Regions from separate parts of the Caproiciproducens puteiluti genome, predicted to be linked through region 2. Evidence: riboswitches for the same ligand, from Rfam matches in the RefSeq annotation. Region 2 holds a riboswitch; the other holds the start of a gene.
The links. Region 2 has a riboswitch for fluoride ahead of ACRQU7_RS00335 (fluoride efflux transporter FluC). Riboswitches for the same ligand answer to the same signal wherever they lie in the genome.
Positions count from the first base shown of each region.

Region 1: another riboswitch for fluoride. It lies ahead of ACRQU7_RS13785 (inorganic diphosphatase); the one in region 2 lies ahead of ACRQU7_RS00335 (fluoride efflux transporter FluC).

Region 1 covers NZ_CP194790.1:2,835,183-2,847,259, reverse strand. Annotated here, with positions in the region: gene ACRQU7_RS13805 (GNAT family N-acetyltransferase) at 1-86, opposite strand, end outside; gene ACRQU7_RS13800 (ketopantoate reductase family protein) at 150-1,064, opposite strand; gene ACRQU7_RS13795 (cation-translocating P-type ATPase) at 1,472-4,123, shown strand; gene ACRQU7_RS13790 (sensor domain-containing diguanylate cyclase) at 4,871-7,141, shown strand; fluoride riboswitch at 7,216-7,289, shown strand; gene ACRQU7_RS13785 (inorganic diphosphatase) at 7,353-7,892, shown strand; gene ade (adenine deaminase) at 8,034-9,830, shown strand; gene ACRQU7_RS13775 (aspartate/glutamate racemase family protein) at 9,881-10,570, shown strand; gene ileS (isoleucine--tRNA ligase) at 10,802-12,077, opposite strand, start outside.
Region 2 covers NZ_CP194790.1:58,753-70,829, reverse strand. Annotated here, with positions in the region: gene ACRQU7_RS00345 (MutS-related protein) at 1-1,567, opposite strand, end outside; gene ACRQU7_RS00340 (redox-sensing transcriptional repressor Rex) at 1,590-2,048, opposite strand; fluoride riboswitch at 2,122-2,192, opposite strand; fluoride riboswitch at 2,322-2,393, shown strand; gene ACRQU7_RS00335 (fluoride efflux transporter FluC) at 2,529-2,918, shown strand; gene crcB (fluoride efflux transporter CrcB) at 2,918-3,274, shown strand; gene ACRQU7_RS00325 (universal stress protein) at 3,331-4,113, shown strand; gene ACRQU7_RS00320 (VOC family protein) at 4,281-4,661, opposite strand; gene ACRQU7_RS00315 (oleate hydratase) at 4,807-6,582, opposite strand; gene ACRQU7_RS00310 (TetR/AcrR family transcriptional regulator) at 6,708-7,289, opposite strand; gene ACRQU7_RS00305 (helix-turn-helix domain-containing protein) at 7,509-7,685, opposite strand; gene ACRQU7_RS00300 (GntR family transcriptional regulator) at 7,963-8,706, shown strand; gene ACRQU7_RS00295 (hypothetical protein) at 8,799-9,923, opposite strand; gene ACRQU7_RS00290 (glucose-6-phosphate isomerase family protein) at 9,944-10,714, opposite strand; gene ACRQU7_RS00285 (class I mannose-6-phosphate isomerase) at 10,730-12,077, opposite strand, start outside.

The DNA.
Region 1 (12,077 bases), 1.2 Mb from region 2:
CTTTCGTTTCGCATCTCCACTCTGATTCCTGCCAGCTGGCCAACATCGTGGATCGTCGCCCTTCGATACTCCATAGCTTCACTCACTTTCTGATGTCCTGAATTTTTTTATCAATGTTTTTTTAACGGTTGCCGCCATGCGCAAAATACTCAGTAAAGCTGTTCCATGGATTTGATAATACAGTATAAAACGTGATTGACGGGAGTGGGAACCTGATATTTCCGGCCCAGTTCCACGACGGTACCAGCAAAATAATCCACCTCGGTGCGCCGCTTTGCCTCCACATCCTGCAGCATGGAGGTTTTCCCCAGCGGTGAAAACGTGGACATCAGATTTTCGTATTCCAGGGCGTCCTGTTCGGTTAAATCGATCTGGAGGGCCTTTGCCAGGGCGACGACCTCCATCATGGCTTCATGAAAAAGGATTCCGTTGGTTTCTATGCCGGTCATTTTTCCGTAGGGCGCGCCGGTGATGGCGGAAACCTGGTTGCAGCCCACGTTGAGCATCCATTTTTTCCATACGGTGCGGATCATGTCCGAAGGGGCTTCGCATTCGATCCCGGCCGCGGCCAGAAAATCTTTGACTGCGGTCACCTCCGGCGAAGGAACCGTGTTGTCCGCGTCCCCGAAATCAATCACGCCGTCCACAGTGTTTTGCACGCCGTCGGCGGTTCGCACCGCGTCTATGTAAATGGAAAGCCCGTAAAAGACGCGGTTGTCCGGAAAGACCGACAGGATTCTGTCCCTGACGGTGACTCCGTTCAAAAGGGGAAGAATTACGGTGCCTTCACCGACGAAGCTGCGCATATCCTCCAGCGCTTTGCTCAGCTGGTCGTTTTTTACGCTGACAATGACCAGATCGGCCGGGAAACTCTGCTCCCCCGGCGAAAGCACCCGCGGGTAAAACACATTGCCGTTAAACCGGATTCCGTTTGCTTTCAGCTTTTCTTTCCGCGCTCCGCCGGCGATCACGGCAAAATCGGCGCCGTAGCGGTCGTGCAGCAATTTCCCATAAACGGTGCCAATCGCACCCATTCCGATGAGGGCGGCCTTTTTGATCTTCATCTTCCATTCCTCATTCCTGTGTTTCGTTTCTGTTTCCCTGTTTCTTCTCCGCTGAAATATATTCAAATTATACTATTTCCTTAGCCGCTGTCAATTCCTTTTTTTCTGCGACCGAATGTTGTAAAATTCAGCTTAAAAGCATGTAAATTACGGGGTTTGCTGATGAAATCCTGTTGACAGAGCGGCTGATAGATGATATGATAAAAAAACACAAAAACAATATCTCTTGAGGGAGTAGTTTGCATGCGGTTCGCCGCATGTGTCAAGTCAACAGCATGGCCGTTTCGGTCTGGCTTGCCTTAATGAACAAGACTCATGTATAGCTTTGTATGGGCTGTACATGAGTTTTTTTTATTATAATACATATCATAATCATCAGTTGAATGAATGAGAGGAAGAAACTACGCATGAAGTACTATTTAGCAGATTTGGATCAGGTCCTTGAGCAGGTCCAAAGCAGCCCGCAGGGCCTGTCACAGGCCGACGCGGATTCCCGTTTGCAGCGCGACGGAAAGAACAAGCTGGCCGAAGGCAAAAAGGTTTCCGTATTCAGGCGGTTTATTCAGCAGCTCGGCGACCCGATGACCATCATCCTGATTGTCGCCGCGGTCATTTCGGGTATTACCGCGTCTTACGCGCACGAATCCTTTGCGGATGTCTTCATTATTATGATCGTTGTAGTGATCAACGCGGTGCTTGGCGTCTATCAGGAAAGCAAGGCGGAAAAAGCGATCGAAGCGCTGCAGGAAATGTCCGCCGCGACCTCCAAGGTCCTGCGCGGGGGCAGCGTCGTGACGATGAAAAGCGAAGATTTGGTCACCGGCGACGTGGTTCTGCTGGAAGCGGGAGACGCCGTCCCGGCCGACTGCCGCATGATTGAAAGCGCAAGCGTAAAAATCGAGGAGGCCGCCCTGACGGGCGAGTCGGTACCGGTCAACAAGATCATCCGGACGCTGACGCTGAAAAAAGAGAAGGAAGTGCCGCTCGGCGACCGTAAAAACATGGCGTACATGGGCAGCACCGTCGTTTACGGCCGCGGAAAAGCGGTGGTCGTTGCGACCGGCATGGATACCGAAATGGGAAAGATCGCCGACGCGCTCGCAAACGCGAAGGACAACGTTACCCCGCTCCAGATCAAATTGAATCAGCTCAGCAAAATTCTGAGCCGTCTGGTCATCGGAATCTGTATTTTCATCTTTGCGTTCAGCCTGATTAAATCGGGCGATTTCAGCGGCCAGGTCGTGCTGAACACCTTCATGGTCGCGGTCAGCCTTGCCGTCGCGGCGATTCCCGAGGGACTCGCCACCGTCGTGACGATTGTGCTCTCCATCGGCGTTACCAACATGTCCAAACGAAACGCCGTGATCCGGAAACTGACGGCGGTGGAAACGCTCGGCTGCGCGCAGGTGATCTGTTCCGACAAAACCGGAACGCTGACACAAAACAAAATGACCGTTGTGGAGCATTACGCTGAAGACGAGCCGCTGCTTGCCACCGCAATGGCCCTGTGCAGCGACGCCGAGCTGGGAAAAGACGGCGAAGTTACCGGGGAACCGACGGAAGCGGCGCTTGTCAGCTATGCCGCCGGTCTGAAGCTCGATAAAAACGAGCTGAAAAAGACAAATCCGCGCGTCGGGGAAGCACCATTCGATTCCATGCGCAAAATGATGTCCACCGTTCATTCTCTCGCGGACGGAAGTTATATCCAGTACACGAAGGGCGCCCCGGACGAGGTCATCAAAAAATGCACCCATGTTCTGAAAAACGGACAGGTCGTTCCGATGACTGAGGCCCTGCACGGGGAAATTCACTCGCAGAACAAGGCGATGGCGGGCAAGGCCCTGCGCGTGCTTTGCGCGGCTTTCAGAAAATACGACGGCATGCCCGATTCCTTTGAGCCGTCCGATCTGGAAAACGGCCTGACCCTGATCGGTCTGACCGGAATGATCGACCCCATCCGTCCCGAGGTTGTGGACGCGATTCAGGAGTGCAGGGAGGCCGGAATCCGTCCGGTCATGATCACGGGCGATCACCGCGATACGGCGGTGGCGATTGCGACCCAGCTCGGAATCATCACGGACGAGTCACAGGCGATTACCGGCGCCCGGCTGGACGAAATCAGCGACGGCGAGCTGAAGGATACCATCGGAAATTATTCGGTTTACGCCAGAGTCCAGCCGGAACATAAGGTCCGCATTGTCAACGCGTGGAAAACCAACGGGATGATTACCGCAATGACTGGCGACGGCGTCAACGACGCCCCGTCGATCAAAAGCGCCGATATCGGCGTGGGCATGGGAATTACGGGCACCGACGTCACCAAAAACGTGGCGGACATGGTGCTTGCGGACGACAACTTCGCCACCATCGTTTCCGCGGTGGAAGAGGGCAGAAGAATCTACGACAATATCCGGAAGGCCATTCAGTTTCTGCTGGCTTCCAACCTGAGCGAAGTGCTTTCCATTTTTGTCGCCACGCTTTTGGGCTTTGTCATTCTGAAGCCGGTGCACCTGCTCTGGATCAATCTGATTACCGACTGCTTCCCGGCCCTGGCGCTCGGGATGGAGGAGGGTGAGAAAGACCTCATGCAGCGTAGTCCCCGCAATCCCCGCGACGGTATTTTTGCCGGAGGACTCGGCACGGATGTCGCCTATCAGGGGGTTCTGGTCACGATTGTCACCCTGTCCGCGTATTTCATCGGCCATTTTCTCGAGTCCGGAATCTGGGAAATCACCAACAGCGCCGACGGCATGACCATGGCTTTTCTGACCATGTCGATGGCGGAGATTTTCCACTCCTTTAACATGCGTTCCCAGCGCCATTCGATTTTCAGCATGAGGAAACAGAACGGATACCTGATCGGTGCTATGCTCGTGTCGCTGCTGCTGACCACGGCCGTGATCTATATCCCCGCTCTGGCGTTCGCTTTCCAGTTTGAAGAAATCTCCCTGCTGGAGTATTCGGTCGCTCTGCTGCTTGCTTTCTCGGTGATTCCGATTGTGGAAATCGTGAAAGCGTTTCAAAGAAAATTTGCAAAAGCTTCCACTTATGGGAATTAATTTCTCTTCGGGACAGCGGAATAAAAACGAGTCGGGCGCACATAATAAGTCCTGGGTACATTGAATGATTCCTGGTGAATCAGTACCCCTTAAAAAAACAGATTGGCAAGCAAAGATTTAATCATGAATATTGGGAGATGGTTAAGTTGAACAGATCAGTCTGGGAACCTATCATGATCCGTGCAGTAATGCCTTTATGAAGACCCAAAGATAAGTTTGGCTGAACTCATTGATTCTCAAGTTTTGAAAATTAAATACGAGCTTGGAGGGGCGGAAATTCCAAATCGGATTTCCGTCTCTTTTCTTTTCAGCGTTTGTCTGATCTACAGCAATTCCATTTCAGTTTGCGAGACAAAACACGTTTCTCTTCCGCCGAAGGCGGGGGGAGAAACGCAACCCTGCTGCGGAATCCACTGGCAATGCTGAATACATAAAGAAAACGCAGGATCAAAAATGGAAAATTTTAACAAATTTAAGACCTGATATAGTTATTGAAAGAAATCTGTGCTAAAATATAGATGTTTTTATGGCAATTCCATTTCAGCTTGCGAGACAAAATGTGTTCCTCCCCCGCTGAAGGCGGGGGAGGAACACAACCTTGTTGAAGAATTCACTGGAAATGCTGTAGTACATATAGCAGAGTCGTATTCATTAATATACCAACCGGATACTGTAACGCCGAAAACCATGCGGTTCGATTTTCGGCCGGGTGCCGGCCGGCGGTTTTTGTGTTTTTGGGGGGTATCCATGAAAAGGTTTATCAAATTTGCCGACGGGCTGCTGATTGTATCCTTCTGCCTGATTCTGCTTTCGGTCTTTTCGGGGACCGGCCGGCGCGGGAATGTTGTTTCAAACGGCGTTTTGGATATCGGCAGCGCCGGTCTTTCCTCACCTGTTCCAATGACCGGGGCATGGGAGTTTTATTGGGGACGGCAGGTAAGCCCCCAGGGGAAAATAACGGATGCGGACAACAAACAGCTGGTTCAGGTTCCCGCAAACTGGACGGCGTACCGTAATGCGGACAATCAAGCCTGTTCACAGGAAGGATACGCCGTCTACCGGGTGGTGCTGAAAGCACGGAAGGGCCTCTTTCTTGGGGTGAAAATTCCCCAGATCGGTTCTTCCTACCGGCTGTGGATCGACGGAAACGTGCGCTTCGAAAGCGGACGGGTCGGGAAAAACGCGGCGGAATCCAGGCCGGAGTGGACGACGCAGTCGGTTTTCTTTCAGACGCAGCGGGAAGACACGGAAATTCTGATAGAGGTTTCCAACTTCGATTATTTCCGTTCCGGCCTGACGATTCCCGTTGTGGTGGGAACCCAGCAGCAGATCCAGCGGCTGGGCGATCAGGGCCTGTTTATGGACACCTTTCTCTTTTCATCCCTGTTTGTAATGGCGGTGTTTTTCCTTCTGCTGTATTTTGTGCGTTCTCACGACAAGGCCCATATCTGTCTGGCGCTTTTTGCAGCGGCCATCTCTCTGCGCCCGCTGCTTTACGGCGAGTGCTATTTCAATAAGATTTTCCCCGGCATCAATTTTGAATTCAACACTAAACTGTACCTGGTCAATTTCCTGGTGATTCAGCTGATGTGCCTGTTTTTTTACTATCAGTATGAAGGACTGTCGAGCAGGAGGTTTATGCGCGTCAGCGGAGCAGCGGTGTTCGCCATTGTTTTTGTGGGCATTTTTCTCCCGGCCCGGTATATGATTTATCCCGTTGTTCTGCTGGAAGTGATGATTCCCGTCGCCGTTGCCAATTGTCTTGTGACGCTGGTGCGTGCCATGAGAAAAAAATACGAAAGCGCCGAAATCAACCTTTTGAGTGTCCTGCTCCTGTTTTTCCTGTCCGTTGTGGATATCCTGAAAAATAACGGGCTTACCGAAATCAGCCTTTACTACACTCCGATTGCAATGCTCGTCGTCACATTCATTCAGGTCTTCCTGCAGGTGGGAAGATTCAGGGAAAGCGACCTTCTGAACGAAAAGCTGGTGAATGAGGTCAGAATCAAAAATCTGAAGCTGGAATATGAAATGAAGCAAAGGAGCATTACGGAAAAACTGAACAACGGGCTGAGAGCGATGGTTTCCGCTCTGGAAACCGAGGACCTTCTGGTCAGCATTCTGGAAAATCTATATCAGATTATCGAATTTGAAAGCGCCGTCATGGTTTTGCGGGTGAATGAGAACCTGGGTTACATCGTGACCAAACGGAATCATGAAAAAGTGGTCTGCCGCAGGCATTCCGGGAAAATCGTCCTTAGGGATCAAAATCGGCCCGGGAGCCAAAACGGCAGCGAAAAGGTTCGCATGCACGATCTTTACACCCGGGACAAGGACGGGAAAAGCCTGATTGCAAAGCCTCTTTACTATAATCAAAATCTGTTCTGCGTTATAAAGATGATTGTCAGCAAAAGCAGGGAGATTTCTGTCGGCGACCTGGAACTGGTGGATATCTATACGGAGCAGTCGATTTTAGCGCTTCAAAACGCAAAATCCTATGAAAAAATCAAAGAATTTGCCCTGTATGACGAGCTGAGCGGTATTTACAACCGAAGGCAGCTGATGAAGCTCGGCATTATGGAATATATTTCGGCCAAAGAAGCCGGCTGCGATTTTTACGCAATGATGCTGGACATCGATCTTTTTAAGACCATCAACGATACGTACGGCCATCTGTTCGGGGATAAAATTATTAAAAATATTGCGAATATCTGCAAACGGTGTATCCCGGTCAGCGCGGTGGTCGGGCGTTACGGCGGCGAGGAATTCCTCATTTTCCTCAAGGATATGGAAAAGGCGTCCGTCAGCCGGCTGGCGGAAAAGCTGAACAGGGAAGTAAGAAGCTGCAGCTATTCCTATGAGGGCCACGACGATATTCGTGTGACGGTCAGTATCGGCATCGCGAAAGGAAAAAAGGAGCTGGTGAACCTGTACGACCTGATCAATCGCGCGGACAAGGCGCTGTACCTGGCGAAAAATGAAGGGCGCGACTGTGTGCGGTGGTTTGAGCAGGAATGAGAATCCTTCTGAGGGGCTTCTTCCGGTTCTCTCTTTTTTCTATTTATTGACAGGATGTTTTTCATTGTGCTATAATAAAAACAGGGAATGAAGTTCTCCCGTAGCGAACGCTAAAATTGCTTTTTAAGCTGATGACTTCTGTGGTATGCACAGCGGGTTGTCGGCTTTTTTATTTACAAATCAGAAAATTGAATATGCAGGAGGGACTTTTTTGAATATTTGGCACGAGATTTCTCAGGACAGAATTCATGCGGACAGCTTTTTCGCGGTGATTGAAATTCCCAAGGGCTGCAAGACGAAATATGAGCTGGATAAGGAATCCGGCTTCCTCTCCATGGATCGTATCCTGTACACTTCCGCGCATTATCCGGCGAATTACGGCTTTATTCCGCGTACCTACGCGGCGGATCACGATCCGCTGGACGTGCTGGTGCTCTGTTCCGAGGACATTCAGCCGCTCTCTCTGGTGCGCTGCTACCCCATCGGGGTGATCTCCATGGAGGACGGGGGTTTCGTGGACGACAAGATCATCGCGATTCCGTTCGGCGACCCTACCTTCAACGAATACCGGAACATCGACGAGCTGCCCTCACATATTTTTGACGAAATGATTCACTTTTTTGCGGTGTATAAGGAGCTGGAGGGCAAGGCCACCGCGGTGGACTACATCCGCAGCGTGCAGGACGCAAAACGGATTGTACAGGAAAGCATCGACGCTTACACTGAAAAATTCGGCGGGACCAACCCCTGATCTCTCCCTGTGAAGGACGGACGCTCCGGCGGCTTTTGACCGCTGCGGAGCGTCTTTTTTATTTTAAGGCAGTAAAAGATGCTTGACAGGCATTTTGATGACGTTTAATATAGAATGAAAAACAGATTAAGGGGTGCTGTGATGATTAACAAGTTTTGTACTTCTCCGCTGTGGGAATCCGGCAGGACGCTTGCCGCGGTCGCGCAGGGCGCCGTTCCGGCGGAAACCGTGATTATCAACGCCAGGCTGGTGAATGTCTGTACCGGGGAAATTCTGCCGGATACCGATGTGGCCATTTCCTGCGGCAGGATTGCCCTTGTCGGCGACGCGAAGCACTGTATCGGAGAAGGCACAACCGTCCTGGATGCAGCCGGTCAGTATATCGCCCCCGGATTTTTGGACGGGCATATGCATGTGGAGTCCTCCATGATGAGCGTGGGGGAATACGCCCGGGCGGTCATTCCCCACGGCACGGTGGGAATCTATATGGACCCGCATGAAATCTGCAATGTCCTCGGGCTGGACGGGGTTTCCTGCATGATCGAGGACTCCAAAAGGACTCCGCTGAAAACAATGGTCACCACACCCGCCTGCGTTCCCGCCGTTCCCGGCTTTGAGGATACCGGTTCCTCCATCGGTCCGGCGGAGATCGCCGAGACCATGCGGTGGGACAGCGTGGTGGGCCTTGGGGAACTGATGAATTTTCCGGGCGTGCTGAACGCGGACCCGCAGATGCACGGCGAGGTCGCCGAAACGCTCAGGGCGGGCAAGATCGTGACCGGCCATTACTCCATGCCGGAGACCGGGCGTGGGCTGAACGCCTATATTGCTTCCGGCGTGCGCTGCTGCCACGAGTCCACCCGTGCGCAGGACGCGCTTGCGAAGATGCGGCTCGGCATGTACGCCATGCTGCGGGAAGGTTCGGCGTGGCGCGACCTTCATGAGGTGGCGAAGAGCATTACCGAAAATAAAATCGACACCCGGTTCGGGGTGCTGATTTCCGACGATACCCATCCGCACACCCTGCTGAGCCAGGGACATCTGGACCACATCGTCCGCCGCGCGGTGGAAGAGGGCATCGACGTGATGACCGCCATTCAGATGGTCACCATCAACTGCGCCCAGTGCTTTCAGATGGACCATGAGCTGGGGTCCATTACGCCGGGGAAATGCGCGGATATTGTTTTTATCGGCAGTCTGGACAAGCTGGACATCACACGGGTGCTGATCAACGGCGCCGTTGCGGCGGAAAACGGAAAGCTTGCCGCGGAGCTTCCGCCCTATCATTACCCGAAATGGGCGACGGAATCCATGCATATCAAAAATCCCATTACGCCGGAGTCCTTTGCCATTCCCGCGAAGGGCGACCGGGTGACCGCCCGCGTCATTGAAGTGATCCCCGCCAGGGTCGGTTCCTACGAACGGCATGTTTCACTCAGAGTGGAAAACGGGCGGGCCGGTTCCGACGTTGAACAGGACGTCCTGAAGACGGCGGTCTTCGAGCGGCACCATGAAACGGGAAAGGTCGGCTTCGGCTTTGTCAAAGGGTTTGGTATCCGCTGCGGGGCCATGGCTTCCACCGTGGCGCATGACGCGCACAACCTGCTGGTGATCGGCACCAACGACGAGGACATGGCGCTGGCGGCCAATACGCTGATCGCGTGCGGCGGGGGAATGACCGCCGTGCAGAACGGCAAGGTTCTGGGGACGGTTCCGCTCCCGATCGCCGGCCTGATGAACGACAAGCCGGTGGAGGAAATGGCTGAAATCGTCGGAAAGCTAAGCGAGGCGTGGGAAAAGATCGGGTGCAGCATGGTTTCTCCCTTTATGACCATGGCGCTGATCCCGCTTGCCTGCCTGCCCGAACTGCGCCTGACCGACAGGGGGCTGGTGGACTGTACGGAGTTCCGGTTTACCCCTTTGTTTGTGGAAGAATAGATTTGAAAAAATTGAGCAGGTAATAGAAGAGTATCGGGAGGTGAGTCAATATGAAAACAATCGGCCTGATCGGCGGAATGAGCTGGGAAAGCACCGTCGGTTATTATCAGATCATCAACCGCACGGTTCAGCAGAAGCTGGGAGGGTTCCACTCCGCTCAATGTCTGCTCTACAGTGTGGATTTTCATGAAATAGAAAAGTGCCAGGAGGAGGGCGACTGGGAAAAATGCGCGGGAATCCTGTCTTCCGCCGCGCGGAGTCTGGAAAAAGGCGGCGCCGATTTCCTTGTGCTCTGTACTAATACCATGCATAAGGTCGCGGGGCAGATTCAAAGCGCCGTTTCCATCCCGGTGCTTCACATTGCCGAGGTGACCGCGGCGGAGCTCCTGCAGAATCAAATTAGAAAAGTAGCCCTGTTTGGAACCATTTACACCATGGAGCAGGACTTTTACAAGGGAAAGCTGGCGGAAAAGAATCTGGAAGTCCTCATTCCGGATGAAGAAGACAGGAAATTCATCAATCATACGATTTTTCAGGAGCTTTGCCTCGGCATCGTTTCCGACGAATCGAAAGCGGCGTTCCTGAAAATCATCAGGAAAATGTCGGAGCGGGGCGCGCAGGGCGTGATTCTCGGCTGTACGGAGATCGGAATGCTGATTCAGCAGAAGGACACGCCCGTGCCGCTGTTCGACACGACCGAAATCCACGCGAAACGCGCGGCCCTGTACGCGCTGTCCTGACTGAAGGAACTGTTGCTCAATAACCCTTCAACAAAATAATGCATAAAAAATGCACCTTGAGCGGGCTTTTAAAACCCCTCTTTCAGGTGCATTTCTTTCTTATCAAAACTGTTGTCCTGTGCAATTACGGCAATTCCATTTCAGTTTGCGGGACAAACGTCGCCCCCCGCCAAAGGCGGGGGGCGACGTAATCTTGTGGAAATGCGGCGGCTGCCGCAAATTTATTTTACATTAGATTTTCTGAACGCCCAGCTCTACGGCTTCGCCGTTCAGATCCCATTCCTTGGCAAAGCCCGCCATCTCGTTCAGCCTGACTTCTTCGGCCAGCACATCGTTCTGAATGGAGGCTAGATTGTCGGAGATAATCTTCGCGATCCGGTCGTTTCCCTTTTCATAGACGACGATATGGTCGGTCACGTCAAAGCCCGCGTCCTTGCGCATGGTCTGGATTTTGCTGATGATTTCGCGGACAAAGCCTTCTTCGATCAGCGCTTCGGTCAGGTGAGTGTCGATGACCACCGTGATTCCGTTGTCCGCCATGGAAACGTAATTTTCGGCCTGCGCGGTTTCAATCAGCAGTTCCTCGGGGGTCAGGGAGATTTCCCCGTCCGAAAGGGAGAGGGTCAGCGCACCGTTGGCGTCAAGCTCCTTCTTTGCCGCGCTTCCGTTGAGTCCGGCGAGCGCGGTGCGGATTTCGCCGATCTTCTTGCCGTATTTCTGTCCCAGAATTCTTAGCTGCGGCTTGAAGTGGTAGGAGGTGAAGTCCGAGACATCCTCGGTAAACAGGATTTCCTTGCTGTTCAGCTCGTCGCGGATGATGGTCCGGTAGAACTCGCTCAGCGGCTTTTCCGAACGGACATACATTTTCGCGATCGGCTGGCGGTTCTTGATGTTGGCGGTATTCCTCGCCGCGCGGCCCAGCACGACGATGTCGAGCACCAGCTCCATGTTTTCTTCCAGCTCCGTGTCGATCAGGGCTTCGTCGACGCTCGGAAAATCGCAGAGATGGACGCTTTCCGGCGCGGAGGGGTCGATCTTGCAGACCAGATTGCGGTAAATGTCCTCCGCCATGAACGGAATCATGGGAGAGGCGGTTTTCGCTATGGTGACAAGCGCGGTGTACAGCGTCATGTAGGCGTTGATCTTGTCCTGCGGCATCCCCTTGACCCAGAAACGCTCGCGGCTTCTTCTGACATACCAGTTGCTCATTTCGTCGACAAAATCCTGTAAGGCGCGCGCCGCCTCCGGAATCCGGTAGTTTTCCAGATGGCCGTCGATGGCTTTTACAGAGGTGTTCAGGCGGGACAGCAGCCATTTGTCCATGACGGTCAGGCTGCCGCGGTCCAGGGTGTATTTGGTGGCGTCGAACTCGTCGATATTCGCGTACAGTACGAAGAACGCATAGGTGTTCCACAGCGTCCCCATGAATTTGCGCTGGCCTTCCGTCACGGCCTTGCCGTGGAAACGGTTCGGGAGCCAGGGGGCGGAGTTGCTGTAGAAGTACCAG
Region 2 (12,077 bases):
TACGATGATCGTATAATCCGCCGCGCAGCCTTTCGCAGAGCCGCTCATAGGTCAGCCCGTATTTTCCCGCGATGTGCATCGCATAGGCAAGGCCGTCGGGCGGCCTGCGGGTAATCCGAAAAGTCCTTACCGCCGGGTCGTCCTCCCGGACCGAGCTCATCATGCTGACCGTTTCCTCCCCGTGTGCGGCCAGTTCATCGATAAAGGTGACGCACACGGCGGGAGCACCCAGCTTCGCAAGGGCGTCCATCATGCGGCCCCCCAGCAGCAGCGCGTCCGTCAAAGTGGTGGAGGAAAAAATCTCGTTGATGATGAGAATGCTCCGGGAGGTCGCGCGTCCGAGAAGCTCGTGAAGACGTTCGAGATCGTCCTGCAGTTTTCCGTTCTGGGTGGACAAATCCTCCTCCCGCCCAAAATGGGTGAGGATACTGTCAAAAAGGAGAATCGCCGCCTCCCTTCCCGGCACGCACAGCCCCAGGCAGGAGAGATAATGGATCTGTCCGAAGGCACGCGCAAAGGTCGTCTTCCCGCCCTGATTGGGACCGGTCACGACAATGATCCGCTCCGGTGTATTCAGCACAAAATCATTCGTCACCGGCTGCCCGGCACCTCCCATTGAGGAAGCCAAAGCCAGATCAAAACCGTCCCTGTCGTAAAGGTGTTCCGCGCTTTCGCACAATTTCGGGTAACAGAACGGAAGTCCCTTCTCACGATGCGGCCGGATATACTCCAGCCAGGAGAGGTAGAACTGAATTTCACGGGAAAACCGCGCGACGGTCGGGTCGATAAAATCCAGATACTTCGAGCAGAAATGGTCCAGATTCTCAAAAATGTCCCTGTACCATGAGGCGACCATATTCAGCACGGCCGCCTCCACATGCTGCGCGGACGGTTCTTCGGAAAGCTTGCGGCGGTAATTTGTCTCGTCCCCCTGACGGAATTTGTCGAACAGCCTGAGAATTTCCTTACTGTGATCTTCCTGCCCTTCATATTTCCGGACACGGATGACCCCGTTTTTGATCAGCATGCAGTATTCCACGGAAGAAAGCTGTTCGCGCAGTCGGCCGATCTGTTCCCGAAGCTCCGTGAACGCCTCCGTACCCGTATAGGCGGCCAGATACCACATAAAACCGCGCAGGCCGTCCGAGCAAAGCGTCCGGTCCCGCAGCCTGTCTGTCAGCCCGGCAAGCTCCGTGCAGTAGCTGTCTGCACAGTCGAGCAGACGCCCCTTAGTCAGATAATGATTTTCATAGCTGTTTTCGGACGTGAGCGATTTTTTGATGGCTTCCATGGATTGGCTGAGGCGATATACGGATTGCGAAAAGTCGGAAAAGAAACCGCGCAGCCCGTCGTCTTCCAGCTCCCGCATGACTTCCTGCCGGTAGGTAATGGTATCGCCGTCGCGAAGCGGCGTGTAGAAGAAGCCCTCGAGCCCGTATTCCTTGCTGCTGTTCAGGATCGGCCGGAAGATCTGGTCAAGATAAAGGTCCCTGAAGCAGTCCGGCGCAGCTTCCTTTCTCGGTTTTTTCCACTGCTCCTCAGCCGGAAATAAGATACTGTAAAACACATTGCACACCTCTTCCTGTTTTTCAGTGCTTTGCCGCATACTCGGCAAGACGCCGGAGCGAACCGGTCATATCCTCGTGATGCACCATTACCTGCGGCGGTGCCTTCAGCCGTACCGAGGAATAATTCCAGACCGCGACGATTCCGGCTTTTACCAGCGCGTCGCATACCGGCTGCGCACAGCTTCCGGGCGTTGTGATCACTCCGATTTTCGCGTCCAGCCGGCGGCAGATTTCATTCAGTCTATCAATAGGGTACACCGGCTTTCCGTACGCACCTTTTTTGATGATTTTCGGATCAACGTCAAACCCGGCAAGAATATCAAGGTCGTATACGGAATAGCCCGCATAGCTCATCAGCGCCTTTCCCAGTTTCCCCACACCGACGAGGACGACGGCGTCTGTTTTCCTGGACTGCCGGACGGCCTTCGGGCCGGGGACCGGATTGATTCCTTCCATGCCGCACCTTCTTTTGCTTTTCATGATGCAGAAGCCACCGCGCTGCTGCGGCCTTTTCCGGGCACCACAGCCTGATAACGACAAAAAAGCCGATGGCTTCCAAACAGAAGTCATCAGCTTTCACGCATTTCGGTATTACCGCGGGAGTACTTCATTCCCAAGGCTATTATAGAACATGCTTCTGCAAAAATCAATGGGCAATAAAATTCCGTTTAGTGGATGACGCTCCTTACATTTTTCTTCACAAGCCGCACGTAAAGGGAGAAAAGGTTGAAAAATCCGTCATAACTTGCTATAATCATAAACGGGAATGAAGTTCTCCCCTAGCTTTGCTAAAATTGCTTTTCAGCTGATGACTTCTATGGTAATCATAGAAAGTGGTCAGCTTTTTATTTTTTCCTTTCACAAAAACAGAAAAATTTACAGTTCAGGCCCTGTTTGTAAAATCAGGAATGCAAATAAGGCCTGGTCGCAGCAACTGAAATGCCAAATTTGGGGGTATCTATGAAAAAAAATATCGCTGTCGCGATCGGAGGGGCGGCCGGAACTATCCTGAGGTATGTGGTCCATCAGCTTCCGCTGCCCTTTGACGAGCTTTACCGTCCCATTCTCACGATCCTGATTAACGTAAGCGGGAGCTTTTTACTGAGCTTTCTGACCATCCTGTTTGCAAAAAAATTCCCGGTGAGCGCCGAAGTGCGCCTGGGCATCACCACGGGCCTGTTAGGAGGATATACCACGTTTTCGACCCTTTGCAAAGAAGCTGTTTTATTGGGCCTTTCCGGGGATGTTTTTCTTTCGGCGGTTTACGTTTTCGCTTCCGTCCTGCTGGGCCTTGCCGTCGCGTGGCTCGGGATCAAAACCGCAAAGCGGATGGAACGGAGGCGCGCCTGATGGATTTCGTCTTACTGAGCGTCGGCGGCGTCTGCGGCGCGATCGCCCGCTATCAGATCGGAGCCGCCTTTTCGAAAAAACAAAATCATACGTTTCCCTTCGGCACCTTTTTCATCAACCTATCGGGCGCATTCCTTCTGGGAATTTTTTGCGGGCTGGGCATCGGCGGAAATTCCTATCTGCTTCTGGGCGACGGCTTTTGCGGCGCCTTTACCACTTTTTCCACCTTTACCGTGGAAAGCGTGCAGCTCATGCAGCACGACGCCGTCAGGGAGTCCCTATTGTTTATCGTATTGTCGCTGGCAGCCGGTCTTCTTTGTTTTTTGATGGGTTACGGAACCGGGAAGCTTTTTTGAAACGAGCGGGGAGACGCCGTTTCCCCGAAAATCATTGATTTTACGGAGGTGTGGTTATGAGAAGGGTTTTACTTCCGATCGACGGAACAGCGCGGAGCCTGAAAGCGGTCGATTTGATCAAATCGCTCTATACGACGGAGGATGTGAGCATCGTACTGCTTATGGTCCGGGAAGACACGGAAACGATGTATTCGGAAGAGGAACTGCAAAAATCCAAAGCGCAGCTGAAATCGACCTTGGACGCGGTGGCCGGACAGCTGCCGGGCTATCCCGTGCGAAAGCAGGTCGTTTTCGGGCGGGCCGGCGACCAGATTCTCGAATGTGCGGAACAGGACGAAATTGATATTATCGTGATGACCAAATCCACAAAGACCGGCCTGTCCCAGAAAATCGGCTCGGTTGCAGCCTACGTCGTAAAATACGCGAAATGTATCGTCATGATTGTGCCGGAAAATATGCCCCGTGAAAAATCGGCGGGGAACGTGCTGAAATGCCGGCATATGGACGATATCGTTACGCTGAGCGGTCAGATGAGCTTCCGGTCCAGCTCCTGTCTGCTTCCGGTGCAGGCGGGAAAATGCGTGTACAGCATCACGGTGCTGGAGGGAAAGCTGCGCCTGAACCACAGCGCCTACGACCCGGACGGCGGCACATGGTCCGCCCCGCCGCGAAACGGCCAGCCGGAGCATTATGACCTGAAAAAGGGAGAGGAAAGAGAAATCCGTCTGGAAGCAGGTATTGCATTCCGTCAGCTCGACCAAATCGAGGTCGTCAACCCGAGTATGACGTCTCTGCTGAAATTTCACTATATCGCACGGTTTGAAAGCCTGGAGGAATAACCGGCGTTATAGGCCGCGTCTTATTTCTCACCTGAAATCCCAATATTTATATGTTGAAAGACCAGAAAATAAAGACAAGGCATGATACCTTGTCTTTATTTTTTAGGAAGTAGTGCAAATGGATTTTTGTCGCTGATGATGAACGGCGTTGTCGGCCCTTTGTACGGTTACGGCATATTGTTCCCGGCACAAAGGCAGAAGGGATGTCCGGAAGGGTCTATCATTGTTACAAACTCACTGCCCCCGAATTGTGACGCCGCTTTCGTCGCACCGAGAGACTGAGCATATTCAACCGCTGCCGGGACATCCGGCACCTGAAAATCGAAATGCATCTGTTTTTGCTGTTTCCCTTTTTCTTCCGGCCATATGGGTGGGACATAATGCTCTTCTTCGATAAACAAAAACACAATCCCATTTTTATTGCACAATGCAGGACGGCCAAACATTTTCCGTTTTTCCCATCCAAGCAATCTGTGGTAGAATTCGCACAGCCTTTGTTCGTCATCGCAGTCAACCATTACATTGCCCAAGCAGATTCCGTCAATCATAAGAACTCCTCCTGTATAAGTTTTTGCGGTCGCATGCCTGATAATTTATCCCTATTATAGCATATGGCAGTCCAAAGAAGGCGAAATCTCATATTGAAAATCAGGATGCCGTTGTCAGGGCGTCGGCTGGGATGTCAATCATATCTTAAACCACATGATGCTCTTTCAGAAGCTTTTCAATGTCGGTGCCCTGGGTTTTTTTCAGAAGCAGCTTCATGGCAAGCCTCTCTTTGAACCCAAGCTCCATATCGGTAATTTTCTTGCCGTCGCGCAGGTATACGGTGGAATTCAGCAGGTCCCGCACATCATACACGCTGCCCCAGACCTCCGGCACGCCGCGGTCGATGTTCAGCAGAGTATACACCGCTTCCATGCCGGTGCGGATGGAATATTCGGTGGTGAAAATGGTGTCGCGCGCGGTCTCGGCGAACTGACCGAGGAAAGCGAAATTGACGGCGCCCTTCGGAACGACCAGAGGACGGTCCCCTTTTGCCCTGGGCATGAAGAACGCGGTGATGTACGGCATCATGCAGGGAATCGTGTTGGCGCTCTTTTCGGCAAGCCCGGGGATTTCGGATTCCGGTACTCCCATATGATACAGCCACTCCATGCAGATTTCCTTGCCGGTGCATTCCCGCATGCTTTTTTTGACGTAGTTGCCGGGCTTGTCGCTGAACAGGCCGTAAGTCCAGCCCACAAGCTGCCCCTTCGGCTGGGAGCGGAACTGCGGCTGACGGTTGAACGTCCAGCTTAAAAGCCAGTTTGAATCCTTTGCCGTGACGATCCCGCCGGTGACCACCTTCCCCGAGAACGGGTCGCGCTTGCAGATTTTCTGAATATACGGAGGAATCTTGCCGTCCAGGGTGGTGACGGTGGCGCTCATCCAGTTGCTTTGTTCCGGATTATGGCAGAATTTGTCCGGATGACCGAAGGACGGGTCCTGTGCGGCGATCTTCCGCCACATATCCCAGCCGCCGCCCGCTTTGATTTCCGTGTTGAATGGGGCAGGCTCGTTCTGGCCGCCGAGGGAGGAATTCTCCACGCAGCCGCCGTTGGTGATAAAGATCAGATCGTCCTCGGTCAGATCGATATTCTCCGTCTTGCCGTCACAAAGAACGATCACGCGCTTCGCCGTTTTTTTGTCCTTCTGAATATCGAACTCCACGCTGACGACCCTGGTGCCGTAATGGAACTGCACCCCGTTGGATTCCAGATATTTGATCATGGGCAGAATCATGGACTCATACTGATTGTATTTGGTAAAACGCAACGCCGTAAAATCGGGAAGGCCGCCCACATGATGGATAAAGCGTTTGATATACAGCTTCATCTCCAGAGCGGAATGCCAGTTTTCAAAGGCGAACATCGTGCGCCAGTACATCCAGAAGTTGGATTTCAGGACCTCGTCGCTGAAATACTCGTCGATGCGCTTATTGTAAAGCTCTTCGTCGGGAGTAAAGAACAGCTCCATGATTTCTTCCGCGCCCTTATCCGAGAGCCCGAATTTTTTGTCGGTGTGCGCGTCCTCCCCGCGGTTGACCGTTGCGCGCATCAGCGAATAGTTCGGGTCCTTCTTGTTCAGCCAGTAGTACTCGTCGAGCACGCTGATTCCTTCCGTCTCAATGGACGGAATGGAACGGAACAGGTCCCACATGCATTCGAAATGGTTATCCATTTCCCGGCCGCCGCGCATGACATAACCCAGATTCTCATAGAGATATCCGTCGCAGGCTCCGCCCGGAATCGGGTCCTTCTCCAGAATGTGGACATGGCTGCCCTTCATCTGCCCGTCGCGGACAAGGAAACAGGCGGCTGCCAGCGCAGCGAGGCCGGAGCCTACAATGTAAGCGGACTTGTGATCGACGCCTTCCGGCTTAACCGGGCGTGCGAAAGCTTCATAATTCCCGCTGGAATAATACATAAAAGTTACCTCCGTTTGTTTTGGTTTCTGAAAATATTGTATCCATTCCGGCAGAAGGATTCCATAAACAGAAAACGCGCCATGATGAAAATTTCATCACGGCGCAAAAATTGTAAAAAGTTTTATCATTCCGGGCATTTTGATAAAGAAATATCCGTGCGGTAGTTGTCCAAAGCAGAGGTGATATTGCCGTGCACCAGCGAGCTGAGCCGGTCGATGATCGTCTGAGGCTCCTCTTTCATGCCGTTCTTGATCCAGTCCAGCATCAGTCCTACAAATCCGTATTTATAGAAATCCGCAATGAACTTTTTATCCTCGTCACGGACGGCCATGCCCTGCGCCTTTTCTTCGACGACGCCGATCAGAAGATCATAGGTCAGCTTGTACAGATAGATTTCCACCTGCTCCTGGCTGACGGAATGATAGACATTCAAGATAAACGGCTTGTTGGCAAGCACCGCTTCAAAAATCTGCAAAAATCCCTGCTGCCAGGTATCGTATGTCTTCTTGCCTTCCAGAGCCTTGGTCGCATCCTCCACGCACGACCATTCCACCAGATCGAAAATGTCCTTGAAATGGTAATAAAAAGTCATGCGGTTGATGCCGCAGTCCTCCGCAATGTCATTGATCGTTATCTTATCCAGCGGCTTCTGTAGCAGCAGGTTTTTCAGGGAAGCTTCCAAAGCCCGTTTTGTTGTCTGAGACATACGGAGCACCACCTTGTATCTTTCGATTTTTAAAACCCTACGATTGATATATTCTTTGCTGTTTCAGGTATAGCATACAATAAAAACCGGTGCTGCGCAAATACATCATATTAAATTGTCATGCTTATCAACGCGCCTTTCATGGAACTCCCGGATCAAATTTTAGACAATAATCGCTCCGAAATGCTGATGAAGGCGATGCAAACCCAATACGCGCCGCTATTTTTGATATTCCATCCAATCACCCGGCTGGCAGTTTAAGCAGTCACAAATTTTTTCGATAACAGCAACCGGTAAATGTTTGGCTGTATTCGTGCAGATCGCTGATATCGTCGGCGGCCTGATTCCAGTATTATCTGACAGCTGTTTTTGCGTCATTTCCCGTTTTGCTAACATAACTTTCAAAGTTATTTTCAATGGCATATCATCACATTCCTTTTGCCGTAGTGTACCACATTATAAATATAAAATCAATACGATATGCGTTATAAACATTTACTAAATTTGATAATTTTATACGAATGTAATGTTTACAAATTACGTAATTCGTAGTATACTATAATCATAGGCAAGCAGCGGGACCAGTTTCCTTTTCCCTTTATAATTTTACTATAGCGCATTAAATTATTTAATGTTATAATATAATGACAACTCAGGATAAAGGAGTCTTAACATGGCTTTTAAACTTGATAAATCCAGCCAGTCCTTTCCCCTCTATGTACAGATTGCAGAAGATCTTCAATATAAAATACTGTCCGGCCAATGGAAGGACAACGAGCAAATCCCCCCCGAGATGGAGCTGTGTCAGTTATATGATGTAAGCCGGATTACTATCCGAAAAGCCATCGATCAGTTGGTCAACCAAAAATATTTGTGCCGCGAACGCGGGAAGGGGACCTTTGTCAGACCCGAATCGGAGTCACAGAAGGATAATTCCACTCTGGTACAGAGTTTTACTTCTGAAATGAGTGAGCGGGGCAAGGCGGCAATCACCCATCAAGCGGATGTTGCGCTGATCAACGCCGACAGGAAGCTGTCTGCTTTTCTTCATCTGGACATTGGAACATCAATTTTACAGCTTAAAAGAGTCCGGGGAACCGAAGACAACCTTTTTTCCTATTTTGTAACCTGTATCCCGTATCTTTCCGGGTTTTCCCTGAATTCGAAAGATTATTACGGATCTCTGTATGAATATCTGAAGCAGTTCGGCATTGTCATGAATTCCGAGAAAGAATATATTGAAGCCATCAGTCCGCCGTCCGAAGTCCAGAAAGTATTGAATATCAGCTGCAATACACCCGTCTTAAAGCGTGTCCGCTTTACTTCCTGCATCGAAAAAAATTTTTTCGAATACACGGAATGCTTCTATATCGGAACGGAATATCGGTACTATATAGAAATGATGCGCAGGGAATAAGCGGCAGAGCGACGTGTCCGGGGAATAAGAAAGCCAGCGCCTTTTAGGCGCTGGCTTTCTTTGAGGAATGAGGAGGAACTGTCTCGATATGTTTATATTCCGGGACCTTCTTTCATAAGGCCCGCCATCTTTTGGAAAATGGCGTTGCCGTCCGCATTCCCACACCAAAGCTTTTCCAATTTCAATATGAGCTCTTCCGGGGCCAGGGGACTTTCCTGCAGTCCGTTTGCCGTCTGGATAAGCTCCTTTAAAAATACAAGTCCGTCATCGGTTGGAACCCCGAACTTTTCAGAACGGAGCAGCGGATAAACAAAACGCTCTTCCAGAGACAATTTTGGGAAAAGGTTTCTCGCTACCGTGCCGAGCTCCCGGGGAATCTCAGGATTTGCCAGACGGCGGCGGTAGCAGTCCGCCCAGTAGTCCAGCTCTTCTTTCGCAATTCCGTATTCTGCATTCAGCAGATTTTTCAGCAGCGTCAAAAACGGTGCTACGGTCGCGTTTACTCCGTCGTCACCGGCTGCTTCATACAAATATTTTTTTCCTTTTGACAGGGCAAAAAAGCTGACGGCGTCCGCATAGGAATTCATCAGGTACCTTTTTCTCGCAAAGCGGGTGCCGATGTCGTACACAGAGGTGATATACTCCATTCCCGTTTGCGGAAGCACGTTCCGGTCAACGCTGCATTCGTGGAACCGCTCCCCGGTGACAACGCCTAAATCCTCCTTTGAAGAGCAGATCCGGTCGACGATCGTGTCCGGTATCCGAATATGACGGAGCCTCTGTTCCTGCTCTGCCGTAAGGTCATTGCCCAGCAGCAGACTTTGAAAATAGGAACCCACATGCTCGATGTTTTCGCAGCAGATCACCCTTTTTTCGTCCGTGTCCACATCTTTCCAGGCCTTCAACAGGGTCGCCGCCACATATTTCAAGTTTTCCCTGCGAACGGAGGTGGTTATCGTATCGGTCTGCTTCAAAAGGGAGATCAGCTTTTCTTCTTCCCGAACACTTGATAAAGCGTCCTGAAGCGGGATCGTCCGGTATCGGTTTTCCTGTGCGTCGCTGACGTCCAGGGTATAAGACATTTTCTTTCGTATCGTTTTGAGCAGGGCCTCGTTGGTGTCCACCAGGATCACCTGATATCCGCTGTCCACCAGCATGGGGATCACCAGTCCGCGCCCCAAAGCGCCGCCCCCAAAATGTATTACAGTTTTACCCATCATTTTTCCTTTCCGGCTTTTTAAGGTTGAAAATTGTCCCAGACCGCCTGAACGGACTGCGGATTTGTGACGAAAGAAAACAGCTCCCTGTTTTCCTCGTACTGGCTGTAGATCGGCACTCCGGTCTTCAGTCCGAATTCCGGGTACCCGCGCGCTTCCCTAGTTTCCAGACGGCCGTCCGCATATTCCGGATTATGCACGAAGGCAATTTCGCCGTTCCTGACCTTCGGGAAAAAGGCCACCCCCTTGTGGGCCCGGACACCCCGGTAATCAAACCCGTAATCGCGGACGCACCATGCCCCGAAAAGCATGGCTTCCTTCACGGAAGCATTGATCGTACAGTGGGTCCATCCGGGAGGGACGATCACGACGTCGCCCGCCATGGCATGAACGGCGAAGCATCTCCCGGGATGGTCCTCCGCGGATTCCTGCATATAAATATAAGCTTCCCCGGACCAGATTTCATAGACCTCCGGGGTGGAGGCATTGCAGGACGGTGAGACTGCATGAATATGTCCCTGGCTGCGCACCGGTTCTTCGCCGACGACGCCCCCTTGAAAAATCATGGCGCCGTACAGCAGATTTCTCTGGAGCAAATCCCCCCGATCCTTTATCTTTCCCACGTCCATGGCGACCGCATAAACAACTTCCGGACCGTCTACAGAAGGGTCACTCAAGCTGGGGCGGATATCGTCCAGCTTTCTTCTTTCTATTTTGGGGCCGAACACACCGACGCCGTAGATGAATTCCAAATTCTGAAGATCCGCTTGAATGTCAAATCCTGCTTTCAAATCCCATACCTCCTACTAGACTCTCACAAACGCCTGAATAACGGCTACTTTTTTCCCGACGGATTTTCCGGCGGGCGCGATTTCGTACTCTCCGACGTTTTCAGGAACAATGAACGTTTCCGCATAATGAACGGTAAACGGGTTGAACCGTCCCTGCGGGGAAGTAACGGCGATTTCCTCGCCCTCCACAAGATTCAGCATATTTACGGAATTGTTACAGTCCATGCGAATTTTTTCATCGAACCAATATCGCCTTGTTTCAATAAATTCCAACTCGTGAAGGCCGGTCCGCTCCACTTTTTTATGCGCGTCTTCTTCCAGCGTGATTTCGCGATGCAGCAGATTTTTTTCCACCCAATCCGTAGTCCGGTTGAACTGGATTACCTTTTCCCCGTGTTCGATGTTGATCGGCCGGGGTTTTCCGTCCAGCCCGACTCTGCCCCAGTCCCAGAGCTTCATGGTGAAGATAGAGGGCGTGGCTGAGATTTCAAGGACGACGGAATTTTTGCCGGAGCAATGAATCGTTCCCGCCGGGATTAGGACATGATCGTGCTTTTTGATCGGGAACTTGTTGATATACCGGGTGTCGTCGAACGTCTGACTTTGCTGGGCCTCTTTTAAAGCCGGGATAAGCGTTTCCTTCGTCGTTCCTTCCTTGACCCCGAGATAAACGCAGGCATCCTCTTTTGCGTCCAGAATATAATAGCTCTCATCCTGCGTGTAATGCATGCCGAAAGTCTGCTGTATGTATTCGGTCAGGGGATGAACCTGAAGGCTCAGATTTCCCCCGTCCATGGTATCCAGAAAATCGAAACGGATCGGGAATTCCGTGCCGAAGCGGGAGTGAACCTCCGGCCCGAGCAGACGGTCCGGCTCCTGAAGCACAATATTGAGGGCGGGGATTTCTACAATGGTATCCTTGAATTTCAGATGGACGGCATTTTCCTCGGGCACGCCGTCAAAGCACCACGCAAAATTATTCTTGCCGGGCTTCAGCGCGAAGACTTCTTCCATCCAGCGTCCGCCCCAGATGCCCTCGTCGAAATAAGGCACAAGCCGGAAAGGCTGCGATGCCATTTGGCAGATGCCGTCGCGCAGCGCGCAGCCCGTTATCATGTTCGGGGAATTGTCCCGATTGGTATCAATCAGGAAGTCCATATCCGGGAAAACATCCATCTTGTGCCTGTCAAGAGCCCTCCACTCGATAAAATAACCACGTTTGTATTTGCGCAGGGAGTCCTCTTCAAAATTCCCCGCCCCCCAGTTGTCCAGCTCTCCGCTGCGATACCGGCACTGGATTTCCCACCGGGACAGGTCTCCGTAAATCAGGATGTCTCCTTTGGTTACCAGCGATGCGCCGACG